DNA from 4 places in the Succinispira mobilis DSM 6222 genome. Region 1 is predicted to be linked to each of the others. Evidence: riboswitches for the same ligand, from Rfam matches in the RefSeq annotation. Region 1 holds a riboswitch; each other region holds the start of a gene.
What was found. Region 1 has a riboswitch for S-adenosylmethionine ahead of SUCMO_RS0102680 (MetQ/NlpA family ABC transporter substrate-binding protein). Riboswitches for the same ligand answer to the same signal wherever they lie in the genome.

Region 1 (5,141 bases):
TCAAACAAAACCATCGATATATTGTATATAAGTCATCTACTTAACAATTAAATTTTACATACAAGGAGTGAATTTCATGCAAATAACACCAAATTCACAAAACCCCACCACTACAAGTAACTTAAACATCGAAAAAAAAGCTGTCAGCATTACCAAAGAGACCAATGTTAGTATTAAAATCAACGGTGATTCGCCTGCCGCCGTAGTTTCCTTAGGCGAATCCTCTCCGCCTGCCACTGCTTATGCTAAGCCAGAGGTGAAAAAAGGCTTGGACGAAGAAAAAATTCGTGAGCTTAAAGCCCAAATGGAAGAGAGTACTAAAAATGTAACAGCAATGTTTCAAAAAGTGCTCGATGATTCACTCGGACAGGGTTTACAAGTTACGCTAGCTAATCTTAGTGAGTTGGATTTTTCCCAAGGAAAAATTATGTATCAAGGCAAAGAAATTGTCGTAGATGCCGAAACCAAAGCTCAGGCTGAAGCCGCAATTAGCGACACTGGTTTTTACGGCATCGAAAATACCGCCCAACGCGCCTTAGAATTTGCTAAAGCCCTATCGGGAGATAACCCAGAAAAAGCCGCCCTTTTAAAAGATGCTGTGATAAAAGCCTATGAACAAGTTAATGAAATGTTTGGCGGTAAACTTCCCGAAATAACCGAAAAAACTCATGCTCGCACCTTAGAATTATTTGACGCTTGGGGTAAAAACGATTCTGAAGACACCGAAACAGTCGCTAATAATACCAGTATTGAAATTTCTATCAGTGAAAAAACTAGTATTACCGCTAGCAGTTTAAATATTAGTGCTGAAACTACTAACAGCACAGACATCAGCTAAGCAAACTTAGACAAAACTAGTTTTACCACTTTAGCTAATTAAAACTAAAAACTAATATTCTCCTAGTTTTTCTGACCCCAATAATTTGGCAGACAACTTTTCCCGAAAATTTTTAAGCTGTTTTTCCTATTAATATAATAGGGGTTGCTCATTGGTTGAACCAGTCGACCACTAAGGCACCGTACGTAACATGCGTTGTACCAAGCTTCAATAACTTAAGCACCATATTTTATGGATCTTTTGCCGCTATCTGCAAATCCAATGATATGCACAATATATTCAAACTAACTAAAAAGCCGTCTGAGCTAGCCAATGCTAGCCTAGACGGCTTTTCAATTTTACTGGCAATTATTGCCAGTTTTTTCTTTTTGGTTTTAACCAAGCTAATTTTGTCAACCTTAGCCAATACCTTTATCAGCTAAGTGCGCCTTATAAGACTATCCAAACAAAACATATCCGACAAAAATCAACTAGTTAGTCTATCTAACTGTAATACTAAAACTATTGCGCAGTTTTCCTTAGTGCCGTAACAATTCTTCGCCAATTTTTGATTTTTGTTCAATCACTTGAATAGTGCTATCAATTTTCGCAAATATCTGTTTTGATAGGCCGTCAACTCTGGCAACTAACTGACGCGCTAAATTACTATCGCCCGCCTTGATCGCCTCAATAACTTCCCCGCCTAAACTATGCAATTCATCATGTACGGCATCAATTGAGTGCCACTCTTTTTTTACCGCCGGATCTTCAATCGTTATCGCATGATAAAAATGCCCAAACGCGCATCGTTTAGAATCTGTCTGTAATGGCACCGTTTTCATATCGGCAACCATTGTCTTAAGCTTAGTTATCCAAGCCCGATGTGCTTCCTTAGCTTTAGCTAAATTTTGCAAAAGCTCTACATTCGAAATAGCGTGCACACTCCCATTAAGCGCTACAAACATATCTTTTACAAAACCACTCAATTCTGTATCTATCTTCGAAATATATTCTGCATTTTCACGACTTTGGACTGCGTCGCGGTGAATGTCTCTAGTTACTGTCGTAAGTTTTTCAGCATCACTGGCTGACAAGTTCATAGCTTGATTTACTTGATTGGCCGCTTCCTTAACTTGAACCAATAATTCTGCCACACCCTCAACATCTTGTACTGTATTTTTCAACATCGCCACATTTTCTTGAACTGTCCCAGAGACATTATCTAATTTTTCATTCATCAATTGCGTAGAATTTAAGGTTTCTTGCAAGCTATCTTTCCCGGCCTGAGCCGCTAGTTGAATATTCCCGACAAAGCCCCGCATATCTTGCAAACTACCTTTAGTGCTGTCCGCCAACTTGCGAATTTCTTCAGCTACTACGGCAAAACCTCTGCCCATCTCGCCAGCTCGTGCCGCCTCAATCGAAGCATTTAGCGCTAACAAATTAGTTTGTTCGGCAATTGCTGCCACCCCATTAACAATATCACTGATATGAGCCGTCATGGCTGTTAATTCTTCAAATTGTTTACTTAGTTTTTGAGTATCACCGACAACAGCTTCTTTAAGTTGATCAATCTCGGTTATTTGAATAATACTTTGATCATTTTTGGCAATTAAATCACTAGAATCCTTCGACAAATGTACCATTTTATTGGATGTTTGCTCAATAGTTTCGTTTACATCATTCATGCTTGCTGTTATTTGCTCAACCACCGCCAAATTAGACTCGCTTAATAAGGATAATTGCTCGGAAAAATCTGCCAATGACTCTGCCGAATGCTTCATGCGCACGTCAAAATCACTCAAAGAAGATACCGCGCCCAACATCCCATTACTCACCTTAGACATCTTAGATTCATTGTTAAACAATCGTTCGAATTGATTTAAAATCCGTTGATGTAAAGGATTCTCTACTTTTAAGCCTACTAATGAAGCCTCTTGTCCTTGCATTTTGGCATCTACAATTTTCAAAATATCTATAACTTCACTGCAACCGGTTTGTTTTCTAAAAAAATTAACCATATACTCCACCTCTTAAAGATAAACTCTTTATTTTTTAGTTTACTGTTTAACATATGCTTTGTCAACGGATAATTTTTATTAATTAACTTTTATCTTCAAATACAATAGGATTACTAGCAGTTTAGTAAACTATTGTATAAAATAAAAAACAAGCTATCTCTTTTTTAGTCTTCAAGTGCTTTAACTAGAGTCGAAATTTAAGCTCAAACATCTAAACACAGCCTTTATTCCTAAAGAGATAGCTTGTTTTTATTAAAATGCTGCTACAACAGCACCTTTGTATTTTTCTTCAATGAATTTCTTAACTTCTGGGCTATTTAATATTTTTGCTAAAGCTTGAATTTCTGGTCTGTTTTCTTCACCTTTTCGGCAAACTAAAATATTTACATAAGGAGAATTCTTATCTTCGATAACTAAGGCATCTTTAGTTGGATTAAGTTTTGCATCTAAAGCGTAGTTAGTATTAATTACCGCTAAAGTTACATCATCTAAAGTTCTTGGTAATTGTGGGGCTTCAATTTCTTTAATTTTTACGTTTTTAGGATTAGCCACAATATCTTGAACTGTAGCTGTAATACCCGCTTTATCTTTTAATTTGATTATGCCTGCTTTTTCTAATAATAATAAAGCGCGACCCCCGTTAGTTGGATCATTCGGAATACTAATTGTAGCTTCTGCGGGAATATCTTTTAAATCTTTAACTTTTTTAGAATAAATACCCATTGGTTCTACATGAACACCATTGACTTTCACTAAATCCAGCTTACGATCTTTAGTGAATTTTTCTAAATAAGGGGTATGTTGAAAAAAGTTTGCATCTAACTCTTTATCAGCAACAGCCACATTAGGACGCACATAATCGGCCATTTCTACTACAGTTAAATTAATTTTTTCTTTAGCTAACAACGGTTTTACAAAGTTTAAAATCTCTGCATGTGGCACAGCTGTCGCCGCCACTTTTAGAGTTTTGCCTTCTTCTTTTTTAGCTTGGCCACCACAAGCGGTAAGTGCCAAACATAGCACTACTAGGAAAATAGATAAATAACTTTTTTTCATAAATAATAACCTCCAAAAAATTTTTTTAATAAAAGAAAACGACCCTTCTAAAGCGAAAGGTCGCATATACACGCTCCCTCTCATCTTCCAGGATTAATCCTGCTGGATTTAGCACCATACTTTACGTGTTGGTTGCCGGGTGTCATCGGGCCAGTCCCTCGACCACTCTTGATAAGAGTCTATTAACTTTTTTGTTATTATACATTTTCCTAGTATCTTTGTCAAGAATATTTTATTTTTAGCTTATCTGTATTTATTTTAAGTACTTTTGTCTATTTTGTTTTATTATCCCTGTTAATTTTTCGCAATAGTGCTATAATTTAGCTAAAATATCGCACGAGGTGATTTAAAATGCTAAAAGTTCGTCATCTTATTCAATTAGGCTTTGTCGTGCTGGCAGCTTGGCTTGGTTTACGCCATCAAATAGTTGGTGGCGGGCCTCAGGGAGTTCCACCAATTGATTCTTATTGTTTATTTGGAGCTATCGAAACTCTCCCTAGTTTAGTTAGTGGCGGTTCTTACCTGATGAAAACTGCCCCCAGTAATCTTTGGCTCCTACTAGCGCTAATTATTACCACCCTATTATTTGGTGCTGTCTTCTGTGGCTGGATTTGCCCGCTAGGTAGTTTGAGCGAATGGCTGTATCGCCTCCGTGAAAAATTTTATCCTCAAAAACTAATCCTCCCACCTGCTTTAGACCAAATTTTAGGCTATAGTAAATATTTATTTTTTCTTTTAATTATCTACATGACCATCAATACTAAACGACTTTGGTTTGAAGAATTTGACCCCTATAAAAAAATTTTTCATATGAATGTCGAAGACTTTAGCTCCGCTATGGTAATTGTGTTTTTTATTTTAATTTCACTTACTCTTGAAAGAGCTTGGTGTCGTTATCTTTGTCCGCTCAGTGTTATCATTAATCCCTTATCTAAAATCAGTTTCCTGAAAATCAACCGTAAGGACAACTGTATTAACTGTCACAAATGCGACCGCACCTGTCCTACCGCAATTAAGATTGCTAGCCAACCTACAGATTCAGGGCAATGTATTCGTTGTAACCGCTGTACCGAGGCCTGTCCAGTCCAAGCCCTAGAACTTAAAGCTCGTTTTGGCAATTGGCAAACGTCTAAAACAATTGCCGTTATGCTAAGTGCCGTACTTTTGTTTGGTGCAATTATTTTGACCGTCCAACATACCCCCTACTGGCAATCTAAAACTCCCAATATGATTACTGGTAAAAATGT
Region 2 (5,141 bases), 840 kb from region 1:
TTAAAGCATGTAGCAGTTTTAGGTGTTATAATGACTTTAGGTATTACTTTAAGTACTTTTGTTAGTAAAAAATATGGAATTGCCTTACCTCCTTATGTTGGCGCTATGTTTGTGGCGATAATTTATAATAATTTAAATGAGCGCTTAAATGTAATTGAGATGGATAGAAATTTAATTGAAATAATAGGGGAAGTATCGCTGAATGTATTTTTATCAATGGCATTAATTTCTTTGAAACTATGGGAGCTAGCTAGTCTAGCAGTACCGATATTTTTAATTTTGATTGGGCAAGTAACTTTTATGTGGTTATACACAAGGTATATAGTTTTTAGAGTTATGGGAAAAAATTATGATGCAGCGGTTATGGTTTCAGGTATGTGTGGTTTTGGGTTAGGCGCGACAACTAATGCGATGATAAATATGGGTGAAGTTAGTAACAAATATGGCTATACGGCAAATCCATATTTGATAGTGCCGCTGACAGGAGCTTTTTTAATAGATATGGTTCAAATTCCTGTTATAGTTACGGCAATAAATTTATTTTCATAAATAAGAGATAGTATTTTTTAGGATACCCCCAAAGTTAGGCAGTATATTTACTGAATAAACTTTGGGGGTGATTATATTTTAAACATGATAGCAAAAAATATAATAATTATTTAAGTAACTGATAGTACAAATAGCTAAGCGTGGATTAGATCGAACATAAATTTAAAAATAGGACAATTGGCGTGGAGTACTAAATAGTGAATATATCTTTTTTGTTCAATTAAGGATTTCGAATAAAGTTGAAATGTTCAACAATTGATATATCAAAAAAGCGAAAAGAGCTTGTAATCTGCTATTAACAGAAAACAAGCTCTTTTAGTCGCTTAAAATTCTTTATCTAGTTTTTTGTTTGTAATTTAGACATTTTCCAAATGTTCAATTTGGGGAGAGACGAAAACGGGAGGATTTTCAATAATTTCCGTTGGTAAACCCATCGTATTTAAAAGTTCAATAAATGGTGAAGGATCTAATTCTTCGACGTTAACCATTGTTTTAGAATCCCAGATTCCCTGTGCAATTAAAATAGCGGCAGCAACAGGCGGAACTCCAGCAGTATAGCTTATAGCTTGTGCTTCAACTTCTTGATAGCAAACAGCATGGTCGCAATTATTATAAATTAAAATTGATTTACCAACACCAGCTTTTGTGCCTTTTATATAATTTGCGATACACGTTTTTCCAGTATAGCCAGGTGCTAATGATGCTGGGTCTGGTAACAGCGCTTTTAAAAATTTAAGCGGCGCTATTTCTATTCCGGGGGCAACTTTTACTGGAATCTCTGAAGTTAAGCCAATATTTTTTAAAACATTGAATACATTTAGGTAATGATCACCAAACCCCATCCAAAAGCGGATAGAATTGGCATCAATGTTTTTAGATAAAGAATGTAATTCGTCATGTCCGGTTAGATAAACTGGGCACTCGCCTACTACAGGGAAATTATAGTCAACTCGTATTGAGTGAACTTTTTGTTGTACCCATTTTCTATCTACCCAAGTCCAAACTTTTTTAAATTCTCGCAAATTTATTTCAGGGTCAAAATTCGTAGCAAAGTATTTGCCGTGACTACCTGCATTTACATCGAGAATATCGATAGTATCGATAGTATCAAAATGTTCTTTAGCGGCTAAAGAACACCAAGCATTAACTACTCCTGGATCAAAGCCGATGCCTAAGATGGCAGTAATTCCGTTTTCATCGCAACGTTGTTTGCGTTTCCACTCATAATTTGCATACCAAGGTGGATTTTCACAAACCTTATTTGGGTCTTCATGGATAGCTGTATCCATGTAAGCAACACCTGCTTGAATACATGCCTCTAAAACAGACATATTAACGTAGGATTGACCCACATTAATAACTATTTGAGAGTTTGTATCCTCGATTAGTTTTACTAAGGCAGGAACATCAAGAGCATCCACAGTGCGTGAATATAACCTCTTAGTAGTATCTTTCATATTTTTTTTGTGATGAATACTTTCGATTATTTTGTCACATTTTTCTTGAGTGCGTGAAGCTACGCAAATATCACCCAAAACATCGTTGTGCATTGCACATTTGTGAGCTACCACATGTCCAACTGCACCCGCACCAATAATCAAAACATTCTTTTTCAATTAAGAACTCCCCCTTTAATATTTTTATTTTAGGATAAACTATATTTAAAATCCTCATAGGTGAATTGTCGAATTAACTGTAATTCTCCGTTGAGTTTTTTAATAACTATAGATGGCATTTGTAGTCCATTAAACCAATTCTTTTTGACCATTGTGTATCCGGCAGCATCTTGGAAACGAACCTCATCACCTATCTTTAACTTGTCAGGAAATTTGTATGTTCCAAAAACATCCCCAGCTAAGCAAGAGCGGCCAGCGACCATATATTTAAATGATGCATCAGGTTGTTCTAGGACCTTAGCGTCTAGGCGATAAATTAGTAAATCGAGCATATGTCCTTCTATACAAGCATCAACTATAGCTATATCAATTTCATTGTGGACGATATCAACGACACTAGTAACTAATTCACCGGCATTAGTGATTGAACTTTCCCCAGGTTCTAGATAAATTTGAATATTGTACTTTTCAGAAAAAGCTTTCAGTTTATTGCAAAAAGCTTCAATAGGATAGCCGGCTTTAGTGAAATAAATGCCTCCACCTAAACTTATCCAATTAAGTTTAAATAAAAATTCGCCATAAGTCTCGCCTAAATAATCGAGTTGCTCAGAAAAAGAGTTGAAATCAGCATTTTCGCAGTTGTAATGAAACATAAGACCATCAATTTTAGATAATTGCTTGGCTATTAAATTTTTATCTAAAATACCTAAGCGAGAAAATTTGCGTGTTGGATTAGCTAAATCAAAGCCAGAATTACTAATACCAGGATTGACACGTAAGCCGATTTTTTTGTCAGCTACAAGTTCATAATAAGTTTCTAACTGAGAAATAGAATTGAAAATTACTTTATCAGCAAATTTACGTATTTCTAATAGATCTTCTTTAGAATAACCAACACAATAAGCATGGGTTTCGCCACCAAACTCTTCATGCCCAAGTTTGGCTTCATATAAAGAACTTGAAGTGGTACCAGCCATATAGGGGCGCATCAGGTTAAATACGCTCCAAGTTGAAAAACATTTCAATGCTAGTACACATTTAGCTCCTGATAGTTTATTAATTTTATCAATAACTAGCATATTAGCTAGGAGCTTGTTTTCATCTAAAAGATAATAAGGCGTTTGTAGTTTCATTATTGCGCGGCTCCTCTATACATAAAAAATCACCACGAACAAAAATTTGCGTGATGATATTATTGTACAGATTAATTTATATTTCGTCAATAAATCTTTTTAAATTGGATGTTTTTTATTTTAAAATGCCGATTTAATGAATTAGGTTCGCATTTCTTAGAAATGCTGTAGTTTTCAACGAAATTTAAATTTAAATATAAGAAAACACAAAAGGTTTACTGGAAGGAAACAAAAGTATTACTAATGATGAGTAGACGCAACTTAAAATAAAATAGTTGACAAAAATATCTCGGCAATGTAATATATAGAAAATAACAGAAGAATATAGAACTCTTATCGAGAGTGGTAGAGGGACTGGCCCGATGAAACCCGGCAACCATCGCAATGCGAAAGGTGCTAAATCCAGCAGGATAATTTCCTGGAAGATGAGAGGAAAGCGGAATAAAAGCTCTTTCCTCGCGGGAAGAGCTTTTTAATTTCTTTTTGTTACTAAAATATTTGGGGGGATTTTATTATGAGTTTATTAGAAAATGCTGGAATAGAAACTTTGGCTATTCATGCCGGACAAATTCCAGACCCTACAACTGGGGCTAGAGCTGTACCAATATATCAAACAACTGCTTATAATTTTCAAGATACGCAACATGCTGCTGATTTATTTAGTTTAAAAGCAAATGGCTACATCTATACACGGATTAGCAATCCGACTACTGATGTGTTAGAGAAAAGAATTGCAACATTAGAAGGCGGAATAGGAGCAATTGCATTTGCTTCTGGACAGGCAGCAATTATTGGTGCAATTTTAAATATTCTTGAGTCGGGAGATGAAATTGTTAGCTCTGCTAGTTTATACGGTGGTACCTACAATTTATTTGCTTATAATTTACCGCGGTTAGGAATAAAAGTTAAATTTGTTGATGCTAGTGAATTAGAAAACTTTGCTGCGGCGATAACAGAAAGAACCAAGTTAGTTTATGCTGAAGCATTAGGTAATCCTAGTGGAGATGTTTTAGATATAGAAGGTGTGGCTAAACTAGCACACAAAAACGGGATACCACTTATGGTAGATGCTACTTTTGTGACACCGTACTTATTAAAGCCCATAGATTTTGGTGCCGATATTGTAATTCATTCCGCCACAAAATTTTTAGGTGGACATGGGGTAGCTATGGGTGGTGTAGTAGTTGATGCAGGAAAATTCGATTGGAATTCCAATAAATTTCCACTTTTAAGTCAGCCCGATCCAAGTTATCAAGGTATAAATTACGCAGTTGACATTGGTGCAGCTGCATTTATAACTCGTTTGCGAGTTCAGATTTTGCGTGATTTTGGCGCAACAATTAGTCCTTTTAATGCTTTTTTAATTCTTTTAGGAATAGAAACTTTACCCTTAAGAATGCAAAAACATGTGAAAAACGCCTTAGAAATAGCTCAATATCTGCAAAAAAATTCAGCCGTTAGTTGGGTGAACTACTCTAGCTTACCTAATAGTGAGCAAAAAACTAAAGCAGATAAGTATTTGCCCAAAGGAGCGGGCTCGATTTTTACTTTTGGGATAAAAGGTGGTTTGGAAGCTGGGCGCAAATTTATTAATAGTTTAAAGTTGATTTCCTTATTAGCAAATGTTGGTGATGCAAAAACTTTAGTGATTCATCCAGCCAGTACAACTCATTCTCAACTTACGCCAGAACAGTTAAAAAGCTCTGGTGTACAAGAAGATTTAATTCGTCTTTCAGTAGGAATTGAAGATGTGGCTGATATAATTGCTGATTTAGAGCAAGCATTAGAAAAATCTCAAGCTTAATAGCTAACAATGAAAAAAAATTAGACTAGTTACTAATAG
Region 3 (5,141 bases), 1.5 Mb from region 1:
TCTCTGCTACGACAAGAGCACCTCGTACTGGCGAGTTGAATGGTCAAAGCTATCATTTTGTTAGCAAAGACACTTTTCAAGAAATGATCGCTCAAGATGAATTGCTAGAACACGCAGAGGTTTATGGGAATTACTATGGCACGCCTAAAAATTATGTCCAAAAACTTTTAGATGAAAATCTTGATGTCATTTTAGAAATAGACCCGCAAGGGGCCATGCAAATCAAAAATAAATTTCCTGAAGCAGTTTTTGTCCTAATTTTACCACCTTCTTTAACCGAGTTATCTGACCGCATCTATAAACGCGGTACCGATACTGCAGAAGTTATTAGGCATCGCTTAAGCAAAGCTGTTTCCGAACTAAAATTTTGCGCATCTAAATATGACTACTTGGTAATTAATGATGAAGTCAACAAAGCCAGCGATAAAATTTTAGCAATAATAACATCTGAAAAATGTCGCGTAGGGCGCAACATGCCTGTAGTCGAAGAAATTATTTGTAACAATAACTAAAAGGAAGTGATCTCTTGATTAATCCATCTATCGATTATCTAGTTACTTTGGTAGACAGTAAATATACCCTGGTGGTTTTAGCTGCAAAACGTGGACGCGAACTATTAAATGATAATAATAGCGAAATAAAATGTCCTTCTAATAAACCAGTAAGTATCGCCTTGTATGAAATAGCTCAAGGTAAAATAACCTATGAACGTACCAAATTAGGTATCAAGTAAGTTACGGAGGATATTATGTCACTTACAGGAAAAAAAATTGTTTTAGGTGTAAGCGGCGGTATCGCTGTCTATAAGGCTGTAGACTTGGTAAGCAGACTGCGTAAAAAAGGCGCAGAGGTTAAAGTTGTAATGACCGAAGCGGCGACTAAATTCGTTACTCCCCTAACTTTTCGTGAACTTAGTGCTAATCCAGTTGTAGTAAGCATGTGGGGGGAAGTTCATGAATTCAATGTCGAACATATTGCGTTAGCCTGTTGGGCTGATTTATTTGTGGTTGCGCCTGCAACTGCGAATATCATTGCCAAAATGGCTACCGGAATCGCGGATGATATGCTGTCAACAACCTTATTAGCCACACCAGCCCAAATAGTTATTTGTCCAGCAATGAATACTAATATGTATGAGCACCCGATAACTAAAGCAAATTTACAGAAATTACTGGATCTAGGTTATAAAGTTTTGCCAGCCGCTGAAGGTCATCTAGCTTGTGGTACGAGCGGCGCCGGACGTCTGCCTGAACCTCAAGCAATTGTTGAATATCTCGAACAAACTATTGTTGCAGCTCAAGACCTAGCTGGTTTAAATATTCTAGTAACTGCCGCTGGGACGCGCGAAGCGATCGACCCCGTTCGCTATATCAGTAATCATTCTAGCGGTAAAATGGGCTATGCTATAGCCCAAGCGGCTATAGCTCGCGGTGCACAGGTTACATTAATTTCAGGTCCCAGCAATCTTCCTGTGCCTGCTAAAGTTAATTTTATTGCTGTAGACAGCGCTAGGGAAATGCATGCTGCGGTTTTAGATTATTTTACCCAAGCCGATATTGTAATTAAGGCTGCGGCGGTTGCTGATTATCGCCCCAAAGAAGTCAGCTCTCAAAAAATAAAAAAACAAGCTGATGCTAATTTAACTATTGTTTTAGAGAAAAATCCTGATATCCTGGCCGATCTTGGGCAAAAGAAAACCAAACAATTTTTGGTTGGTTTTGCGGCCGAAACTAATGATTTAATTAGTAATGCCCAAGAAAAATTACGCAAGAAAAATCTTGATATGATTGTCGCTAATGATGTAACCTTAAGTGGGGCTGGGTTTAATGCCGATACCAACATCGTTAAATTGCTCTATCCCGATGGAGAAATTTGTTCCTTAGAACAAATGAGCAAAACTAAAGTAGCAAACATTCTTCTCGACTGCATCTTGGCGAAAAGAAAAATCTAGCTTGCAAAATCTATTTTTTTCCAGTATAATCTATGCTGTAAGTAAATATTGTACTCATCAAGAGTTAGCTGAGGGAATGGCCCGATGAAGCTGCGGCAACCATGATTTTTATCAAACGGTGCCAATTCCTGCTATTATATAGCAAGATGGGAAATAGATAACTAAATCTAACTCCCATTTTTGGGAGTTTTTATTTTTTCTTATTACAATTAAGGAGTGATACTTTTTTATGTCAAAAATGAAACGACTATTTACCTCTGAATCTGTTACTGAAGGACATCCTGATAAAATAGCCGACCAAATTTCTGATTCTGTTTTAGATGCGATTTTGGCTCAAGATCCAGAAGCTCGTGTTGCTTGCGAAACTTTAGTTACTACTGGCCAAGTTCACGTAGTTGGCGAAATCACAACATCTTGCTATGTTGATATTCCTAAAGTAGTTCGCAAAACTATTGTTGACATCGGTTATGACCGTGCAAAATATGGTTTTGATGGTGAAACTTGCGGTATTTTAGTTTCTATTGATGAACAATCTGCAGATATTGCTATGGGTGTAGATAAATCTTTAGAAGCTAAACAAGGTGAACAAGATTACATCGAAGCTATTGGCGCTGGCGACCAAGGCATGATGTTTGGTTATGCTAGTAATGAAACCCCTGAATTTATGCCTTTACCAATTTCTTTAGCCCACAAATTAGCTTTACAACTTACTAAAGTTCGTAAAGATGGCACTTTACCTTATCTTCGCCCTGATGGTAAAACTCAAGTTACTGTAGAGTACGAAGATGATAAACCAGTACGTGTAGATACAATTGTTATTTCTACTCAACACGGTCCTGAAGTTTCTTTAGAACAAATTGCTAAAGATCTTAAAGAACTAGTAATTCTTCCTGTAGTAGATGCAAACTTACTAGATGAAAATACTAAATACTACATTAATCCAACAGGCCGCTTTGTTGTTGGTGGACCACAAGGTGATTCTGGTCTTACAGGCCGTAAAATAATTGTAGATACTTATGGCGGTATGGCTCGTCATGGTGGCGGTGCTTTCTCAGGTAAAGATCCAACAAAAGTAGATCGCTCTGCAGCTTATGCAGCTCGTTATGTAGCTAAAAACATCGTTGCTGCTGGTCTAGCTGACAAATGCGAAATCCAACTAGCTTATGCTATTGGTATCGCTAAACCAGTTTCTGTTTTAGTAGATACTTTTGGTACAGCTAAAATTTCTGAAGAAAAAATTGCCCAACTAGTACAAAAACATTTTGATTTGCGTCCAGCTGGCATTATCAAAGCTCTTGATCTTCGTCGCCCAATTTACAAGCAAACTGCTGCTTATGGACACATGGGCCGTACTGATATTGAACTTCCTTGGGAAAAGCTTGATAAAGTCGCTGAACTAAAAAAAGACGCTGGTCTATAAACTATAAAATTTTTAAATTCAAAGAGGCTGTCGCCCTAGTGCGACGGCCTCTTTTTCATGATTAACTTCAGAAGCTCAACTCCAATTATTAAATATGATTTCTCTTTCCGAGAATATCAGAAAAGCTTATATGCTCAAAGAATTATTTCATAACGCTATTAGTAGCAAAGATATTTTAAAAACCTTTTAATCTGGTAAGAAAAAGCTAAACAGTCAGGAATTGAGAAATTTAGTAAACTTGCTGATACCATTTATTCTTGGAAAAACGAAATTATTGCGGCTTTAAATACTGGCTTCACTAATAGTTATACTGAAGGTTGTAACAATCGCGCTAAAGTGCTAAAACGTGTTTCTTTTGGTCTTAGAAATTTCAAGCGTTTCCGCAATCTATTATTGTTCATTGCTTCTTCAAAAAGTTAAAACTGGATTAAGAACTTTTTCATTCTTAATCCAGTCTAAATATGTTTCTTTATTATTCACACCACAACATTTGACAAAGAACCAAAAATACCTGCACAGACTTACTCTGCACAGGTATTTTCCCTATTTAAAATTATCCCGCAAGGCCTTCAGCTCTTGATAGATTGTCAGATATGTTTGGTATCGACTACTAGAGATTTCTCCCGTCGCCACTGCTTGTTTAACTGCACAATTAGGTTCTTGATCATGTTTACACGAGGAGAACTTACAACCTTTTGCTACTTGACGAATATCTTCAAATAGCTCGGTTAGATTATCCCCCTTAAACAGTTCATTATCAACACTACTAAAGCCCGGTGTGTCTGCTATATAACCACCAAAATCTAACTTTAGCAACTCTGAATAACGTGTCGTATGTTTACCACGCGAAATTTTACTTAACTCCCCAGTATTTAGCTTCAAACCTTCTTGAATAGCATTTAAAATGCTTGATTTCCCCACACCAGAAGGACCTGCTAAAACCGTTATTTTATCTTGCAAACACTCTTTAAGTTTTTGTAGACCTAATTTTTCCCGAGCAGAAACGAACAGCACTGGATAGCCAATTTTACCGTATAATTGTTTTAACTGTTCTTGCTCTGCCACTTCTAATTCGCTTTTATTAAAACATAATACTACTCGCACTTTTGCTTTAGCATACAAAGCCAGCATTTTATCAATCAAAGTAAAACTATAGTCAGGATCGCGCATTGCAAACACTAACAAGACTTGTTCCACATTAGCAACAACTGGACGCAACAAACTATTATGCCGTGGCAAAATTTCTTCAATACTTGCGTTATTTTCTCCATCCAGTAAAATTTTCACTCGATCTCCTACTGTTAAAGCAAACCGGCCTTTTTTAAACTTACCTCGCAACTTGCAAGTTATTAGCTCTGACTGCACTGCTGTTTGTACATAATAGTAACTATTATACGCTCTAATAACCAAGCCTTCTATTAATCCACTCAAACTCGCTTCTCCTCTAACAATGCGCCATTAACATAGAATTCTACTCTTACATCGCCACTACCACTATTTTCGATAGTCAAACGAATTCGCTCTCCAGCTTTATGCGTATTTTCATAAACTCTTTCCCGTGAACCATTGCGGATTACATCGATGCGCACATTATGCAAGCCATCACTACTAGGAACCACAAATTCAACAATATTATTTTTTCTAGTTACTGTTCCGGCCTTGGCTATAACTATATCAACTTTACTACCTACTAAAACTTCTTCATTAGCACTCGGTGATTGAGACACAACACTACCGAAACTTTCTGAAGCTGCTCTTTCACTAATATTG
Region 4 (5,141 bases), 690 kb from region 1:
ATATGCAAGACATAGGTGTTCCTAGTATTGTTTTAAGCATTCCAACTCGCTATATACACAGCCATCAGGGAGTTATTCATAAGCATGACTACGAAACTGCGATTCAATTAATACTAGCTGTGATTGGCAAACTAGATAACATTTGCTATAATACTATAGTACAGTACTAGCTGTACTGATATCGATAATATAGGAGGATGTATTTAATGCAAAAAACTTTAGTACTTGTTAAACCTGATGGTGTAAAAAAATCTTTGATTGGCGAAGTGGTAGCACGTTTTGAACGTCGGGGTTTAAAAGTTTGTGCCTTAAAATTAATGCAATTAACTGAAGCTCAAGCTAAAGCTCATTACGCAGAGCATGCAGAAAAACCATTTTTTGGTGAATTGGTAGATTTTATTACTTCTGGACCAGTAGCAGCGATGGTAATTGGTGGCGAAAACGCTATTAAGGCTGTACGTACTATGATGGGAACTACTAATCCGGTTGATGCTGTCCCTGGATCTATCCGTGGCGATTATGCTCTTTCTATTGCTGAAAACATAGTTCATGGATCAGATAGTGAAGAAAGTGCTGCAAAAGAAGTATCAAACTTCTTTAAACCAGATGAGATTTTATTTTAAATAAATAAAAGTGGTGATGAAATGAAGGTTTATACAAAAACGGGTGATAAAGGTACGACCAGTCTATTAAGTGGTGAGCGTGTAGAAAAAGATACTTTGCGTGTTGATGCTTATGGAACTGTGGACGAACTAGATTCTGTTTTAGGTATGGCTAGAGCTTTTGTAAAACGTGAAGATGTGCGTGAAACTATTTATAGCTTACAAAAACTTTTGGGAATGCTAATGGCTGATGTTGCTAGTTTAAAGCTAGAGCAGCCATATATTACTACTGAACATGTAAATATTTTAGAACAAACCATCGATAAATTTGATGCATTACTACAGCCTCTAACGAAGTTTTTAGTGCCAGGAGATACACAAGGAGCGGCAATGTTAGATTTAGCAAGAACTGTAACCCGCAGAGCAGAAAGACGTTTAATAACTCTTTCAAAACAAGAAGCGGTTAATCATAATGTGCTTGTTTGTCTAAATCGCATATCTGATCTTTGCTTTATTCTTGCACGTGTAGAAGTTGAAGTAAAATAAAAAGGAATTGTCGTAAGAAAGCTTTTGGGCTCTCTTAATGACAATTCCTTTTTTCGTTATTCTGTTTTACTTCATTAACTTTGCTATTAATTTAGCAAAATCTACGGGATTTTCTACCGTTAACCCTTCTAATAATGTTGCTTGTCCATAAAGTAATTTGCAATAATCTACGAATTGTTCTGATTGCGCATCAACTTCAAAGGTTCTTTTTAAAGTCTTAAATATTTCATGGTTAGGATTTAATTCTAAAATTTTTGTAGCTTTTATTTTGCTATCTTGAACATCAGCCAAAATTTGTTCCATCGAAATGCTAATACCCGAATCAGAACTAATAAGGCAAACAGGACTTGATTTTAGACGATTGCTAATTCTAACTTCATCAACTTTTTCTGTTAGAGCATTTTTTATTGCTTCTAATAAATCTTTATTTTCATTAATAAGTTTGTCTTGACTAGCTTTATCTTGTTCTGTTTCAAATTTTGAAAGATCCAATTGACCGCGGCTTATAGACTGAAACTTTTTACCAGCATATTCAGCAAGCATGTCAATTGCAAATTCATCTACTCGATCTAAGAAATACAATATCTCTAAGCCCTTTTCTTTTAAAACTTCAATTTGTGGTAAACTGTCAATTGCTTGGCGATCTTTTCCAGTAGCATAATAGATAACATCTTGTTCTGGTTTCATATTAGCCACATATTCAGCTAAAGTGATCAACGAGTCTTCAGTGACACTTCTCGAACTAGGAAATAGAAGAAGTTCTCTTAATTTTTCGTGACTAGAATAGTCTGCATAAATTCCATGCTTAATAGCTTTGCCAAATTCTTTGAAAAATTTAAGATACTTATCCCGTGAATTTTTTAGCATGACCTCTAGATTTTTTAAAATTGTTTTTTCCAAATTTTTTCCGATTTTCTTCAAAGTCTGATTTTGTTGTAAAATTTCTCTAGAAATGTTTAATGAAACATCTGGAGTATCAATTATACCTTTTACAAAACGTAGGTATTCTGGCAAAAGTTCTCGACAATCATCCATAATAAAAACATTCTTAGAATATAATTTTATGCCAGTAGTATGTTCTTTTTGATAAAAATCATATGGGGCATGTTCTGGAATATATAGTAAAGTTATATATTCAAAAACCCCCTCAGCCCGAGTATGAATTACATCCAAAGGATCTTGCCAATCTAAAAAAAGATGTTTATAAAGCTGGTTATACTCATCCGGTTTTATATCATTTTTATTTTTAGTCCATAAAGGTGCCATCGAATTTAGTATTTTTAATTCCTGTTTAGTTTCAACTGAATCAGATTCTTGAACAGGGATGTCAAACAACATTTTTATTGGAAAGCGAATATAATCAGAGTATTTTTTTACTAAAGTTTGCAAAGTTTGTTGATTGAGATAATTTTGTTCGTTGTTACTATCTAACGTATGTTCTTCTTTTAAATGTAAAGTGATAGTTGTTCCGCAACTCTCTTTACTAGCTGGTTCAATATTATATTTGCCATCGCCAGTTGATTCCCATTTAAAGGCTAAATCGGTTCCAGCTTTTTTAGTTAAAAGCGTAATTTTATCTGCAACCATAAATGCAGAATAAAAACCAACCCCAAATTGCCCGATTAATTCAGTCGCATTAAGATGTTCATGATTTTGCAATTTGTCAATAAATTCTTTGGTTCCCGATTTGGCTATTGTACCAATATTCGCAATTAATTCTTCTTGGGTCATTCCAATGCCGTTATCGCTAATAGTAAGGGCTTTGTTTTTTTGATCTGGGACTAAGAATATCTCATAATTAGCATCCTCCGGAACTAAATTAGTCTCCGTTAATGCTGCAAATCTAAGCTTATCAATAGCATCGGAGGCGTTAGATATTAATTCTCTGAGGAAAATCTCACGATTGGTGTAAATAGAATTAATCATTAATTGCAACATTCTTTTTGTTTCAGCTTGAAATTCATAAGTAGTTGACACAGTATCACCTCAAATAAAATATAACTAGCACTCTAACTCCGCGAGTGCTAGTTATATGATACACACATTAACGAAAAAGGTCAAGAGGTAAGTTTGTTTATGAATCTTTAAGGCGTTCTAATACTAACTTATAACCATCTGCACCATAATTTAAACAGCGCTTAACTCTGGAAATTGTCGCTGTACTGGCGCCAGTTTGCCTTATTATTTCTTCGTAAATATAGCCTTCTTGTAGCATTTTGGCTACTTGCAAGCGTTGCGCTAGAGATTTTAATTCTCCTACCGTACCAACATCTTCAAAAAATTTATAGCACTCTTCTACATTTTTTAAAAGTAAAATACTTTTAAAAAGCTGATCTATTAATTCATCTTTTAATCTACTATCCATAATAATCATCCTTTATAATTTATCTAAATAAATTTTATATTAAATCCGTAATTTAAGCAATCCTTTAACTGTTTAAAATGCAAAACAATTTATAAAAAATATTTAACTTTTATATTGACAAAAATAAAAAAAAACTATACAATAAACAACATAGCAAAATAAATGCAACGATTGTTTGTAAACATTGTAGTTGTATTTTATAAAGAAATTCATCCAGAGTAGCTGAGGGAATGGCCCGATGAAGCTACGGCAACCATCCAATAAGGAACGGTGCCAATTCCAACGGAATACAGTATGTGTTTCGGCAGATGAAGATGATTAACGTAATAGTTAGCAATCTCTTCATCTGTATGAAGAGATTTTTGTTTTTTTAGTCAATAAAAAAAGAGGTGAGGATTTTGATTAAGATTAAAAATTTAAAAAAGACTTATGAAAGCAAATCAGGCAATATTTATGCTCTTAAAGATATTTCCCTGGAAATAAAGAAAGGTGAAATATTTGGAATTATAGGTCAAAGTGGTGCGGGAAAGAGCACATTAATCAGATGCATCAACAGGTTAGAAGAACCAACATCGGGGAATGTAGTGGTTGCTGGACAAGATATTACCCAACTCAGTGAGTTCGAATTACGCAAAGCTCGATATGAAATAGGAATGATTTTTCAGCATTTCAACTTACTAGCTTCACGAACTATCTATGAAAATGTTGCTTTCCCTTTAGAAATACAAGGTGTAAGCAAAAGAGAAATTGAAGAAAGAGTCAAGCCGCTCTTAGAACTAGTTGGTTTGGGGGAAAGGGCTAACTATTACCCTTCGCAACTCTCCGGTGGTCAAAAACAACGGGTTGGTATAGCAAGAGCTTTAGCTTCTAATCCGAAAGTTTTATTGTGTGATGAAGCTACTTCAGCATTGGATCCACAGACAACAAAATCAATTTTAGAGCTCTTAAAAGACATTAACAAGAAATTTAATTTAACCATTGTGCTAATAACTCATGAAATGCAAGTAATTAAGGAAATTTGTGATAAGGTAGCAGTGATTGAGGGAGGAACAATTATTGAACAGGGTGAAATACTTGAAGTTTTTACTAACCCACAACAACAAACTACTAAAGAATTTATTAGTGTAATTAATAATCAAGAATTACCTGCAGTTGTTAAGCATTTAAAATTATCGCCTACACCAATCGAAAATGGCAATTTAATTTTGCGCTTAGCTTTTATCGGCTCATCTACTGAAGAACCGATAATCTCTGGAATAATCCGTCGTTTTGATGTCAATACAAGTATTTTATATGGTAATATTGATTATATCAAAGACGTTCCCTATGGAACACTTGTGGTTGAACTTGCTGGTGAAGGAACTAATATACAAAAAGCCCTAATTTATTTGAAAGAACAAAACTTGAAAACGGAGGTAGTTGGTTATGCCAGAAGAACTAATACAGCTACTGCTTGAATCTTTAGCAGAAACATGTTACATGGTTGCAATATCTACATTCTTATCAACTATGTTTGGAGCACCCTTGGGAATCATTTTAACTGTTACAGATAAAGGGCATATTTTAGAAAATAAAGCATTTAATAATATTTTAGGAAATATAGTTAATGCGACTCGCTCGGTTCCTTT

Region 2: linked by a shared signal. The riboswitch ahead of SUCMO_RS0106525 (O-acetylhomoserine aminocarboxypropyltransferase/cysteine synthase family protein) and the one ahead of SUCMO_RS0102680 (MetQ/NlpA family ABC transporter substrate-binding protein) in region 1 are both predicted to bind S-adenosylmethionine.
Region 3: linked by a shared signal. The riboswitch ahead of metK (methionine adenosyltransferase) and the one ahead of SUCMO_RS0102680 (MetQ/NlpA family ABC transporter substrate-binding protein) in region 1 are both predicted to bind S-adenosylmethionine.
Region 4: linked by a shared signal. The riboswitch ahead of SUCMO_RS0105910 (methionine ABC transporter ATP-binding protein) and the one ahead of SUCMO_RS0102680 (MetQ/NlpA family ABC transporter substrate-binding protein) in region 1 are both predicted to bind S-adenosylmethionine.

Annotation. Positions count from the first base shown of each region.
Region 1 covers NZ_KB913028.1:542,202-547,342, reverse strand. The annotation lists gene SUCMO_RS10910 (hypothetical protein) at 77-838, shown strand; gene SUCMO_RS11375 (hypothetical protein) at 1,068-1,244, opposite strand; gene SUCMO_RS0102685 (methyl-accepting chemotaxis protein) at 1,357-2,838, opposite strand; gene SUCMO_RS0102680 (MetQ/NlpA family ABC transporter substrate-binding protein) at 3,091-3,894, opposite strand; SAM riboswitch class I at 3,972-4,072, opposite strand; gene SUCMO_RS0102675 (4Fe-4S binding protein) at 4,246-5,141, shown strand, end outside.
Region 2 covers NZ_KB913028.1:1,379,260-1,384,400, reverse strand. The annotation lists gene gltS (sodium/glutamate symporter) at 1-549, shown strand, start outside; gene SUCMO_RS0106535 (saccharopine dehydrogenase family protein) at 906-2,165, opposite strand; gene nspC (carboxynorspermidine decarboxylase) at 2,195-3,298, opposite strand; SAM riboswitch class I at 3,629-3,730, shown strand; gene SUCMO_RS0106525 (O-acetylhomoserine aminocarboxypropyltransferase/cysteine synthase family protein) at 3,813-5,102, shown strand.
Region 3 covers NZ_KB913028.1:2,006,839-2,011,979, forward strand. The annotation lists gene gmk (guanylate kinase) at 1-512, shown strand, start outside; gene rpoZ (DNA-directed RNA polymerase subunit omega) at 527-733, shown strand; gene coaBC (bifunctional phosphopantothenoylcysteine decarboxylase/phosphopantothenate--cysteine ligase CoaBC) at 749-1,951, shown strand; SAM riboswitch class I at 2,003-2,104, shown strand; gene metK (methionine adenosyltransferase) at 2,181-3,371, shown strand; partial or broken gene SUCMO_RS11250 (transposase) at 3,585-3,791, shown strand; gene rsgA (ribosome small subunit-dependent GTPase A) at 3,915-4,802, opposite strand; gene pknB (Stk1 family PASTA domain-containing Ser/Thr kinase) at 4,799-5,141, opposite strand, start outside.
Region 4 covers NZ_KB913028.1:1,231,058-1,236,198, forward strand. The annotation lists gene SUCMO_RS0105885 (M42 family metallopeptidase) at 1-170, shown strand, start outside; gene ndk (nucleoside-diphosphate kinase) at 207-623, shown strand; gene SUCMO_RS0105895 (cob(I)yrinic acid a,c-diamide adenosyltransferase) at 645-1,148, shown strand; gene htpG (molecular chaperone HtpG) at 1,215-3,125, opposite strand; gene SUCMO_RS0105905 (YerC/YecD family TrpR-related protein) at 3,223-3,513, opposite strand; SAM riboswitch class I at 3,720-3,828, shown strand; gene SUCMO_RS0105910 (methionine ABC transporter ATP-binding protein) at 3,912-4,970, shown strand; gene SUCMO_RS0105915 (methionine ABC transporter permease) at 4,939-5,141, shown strand, end outside.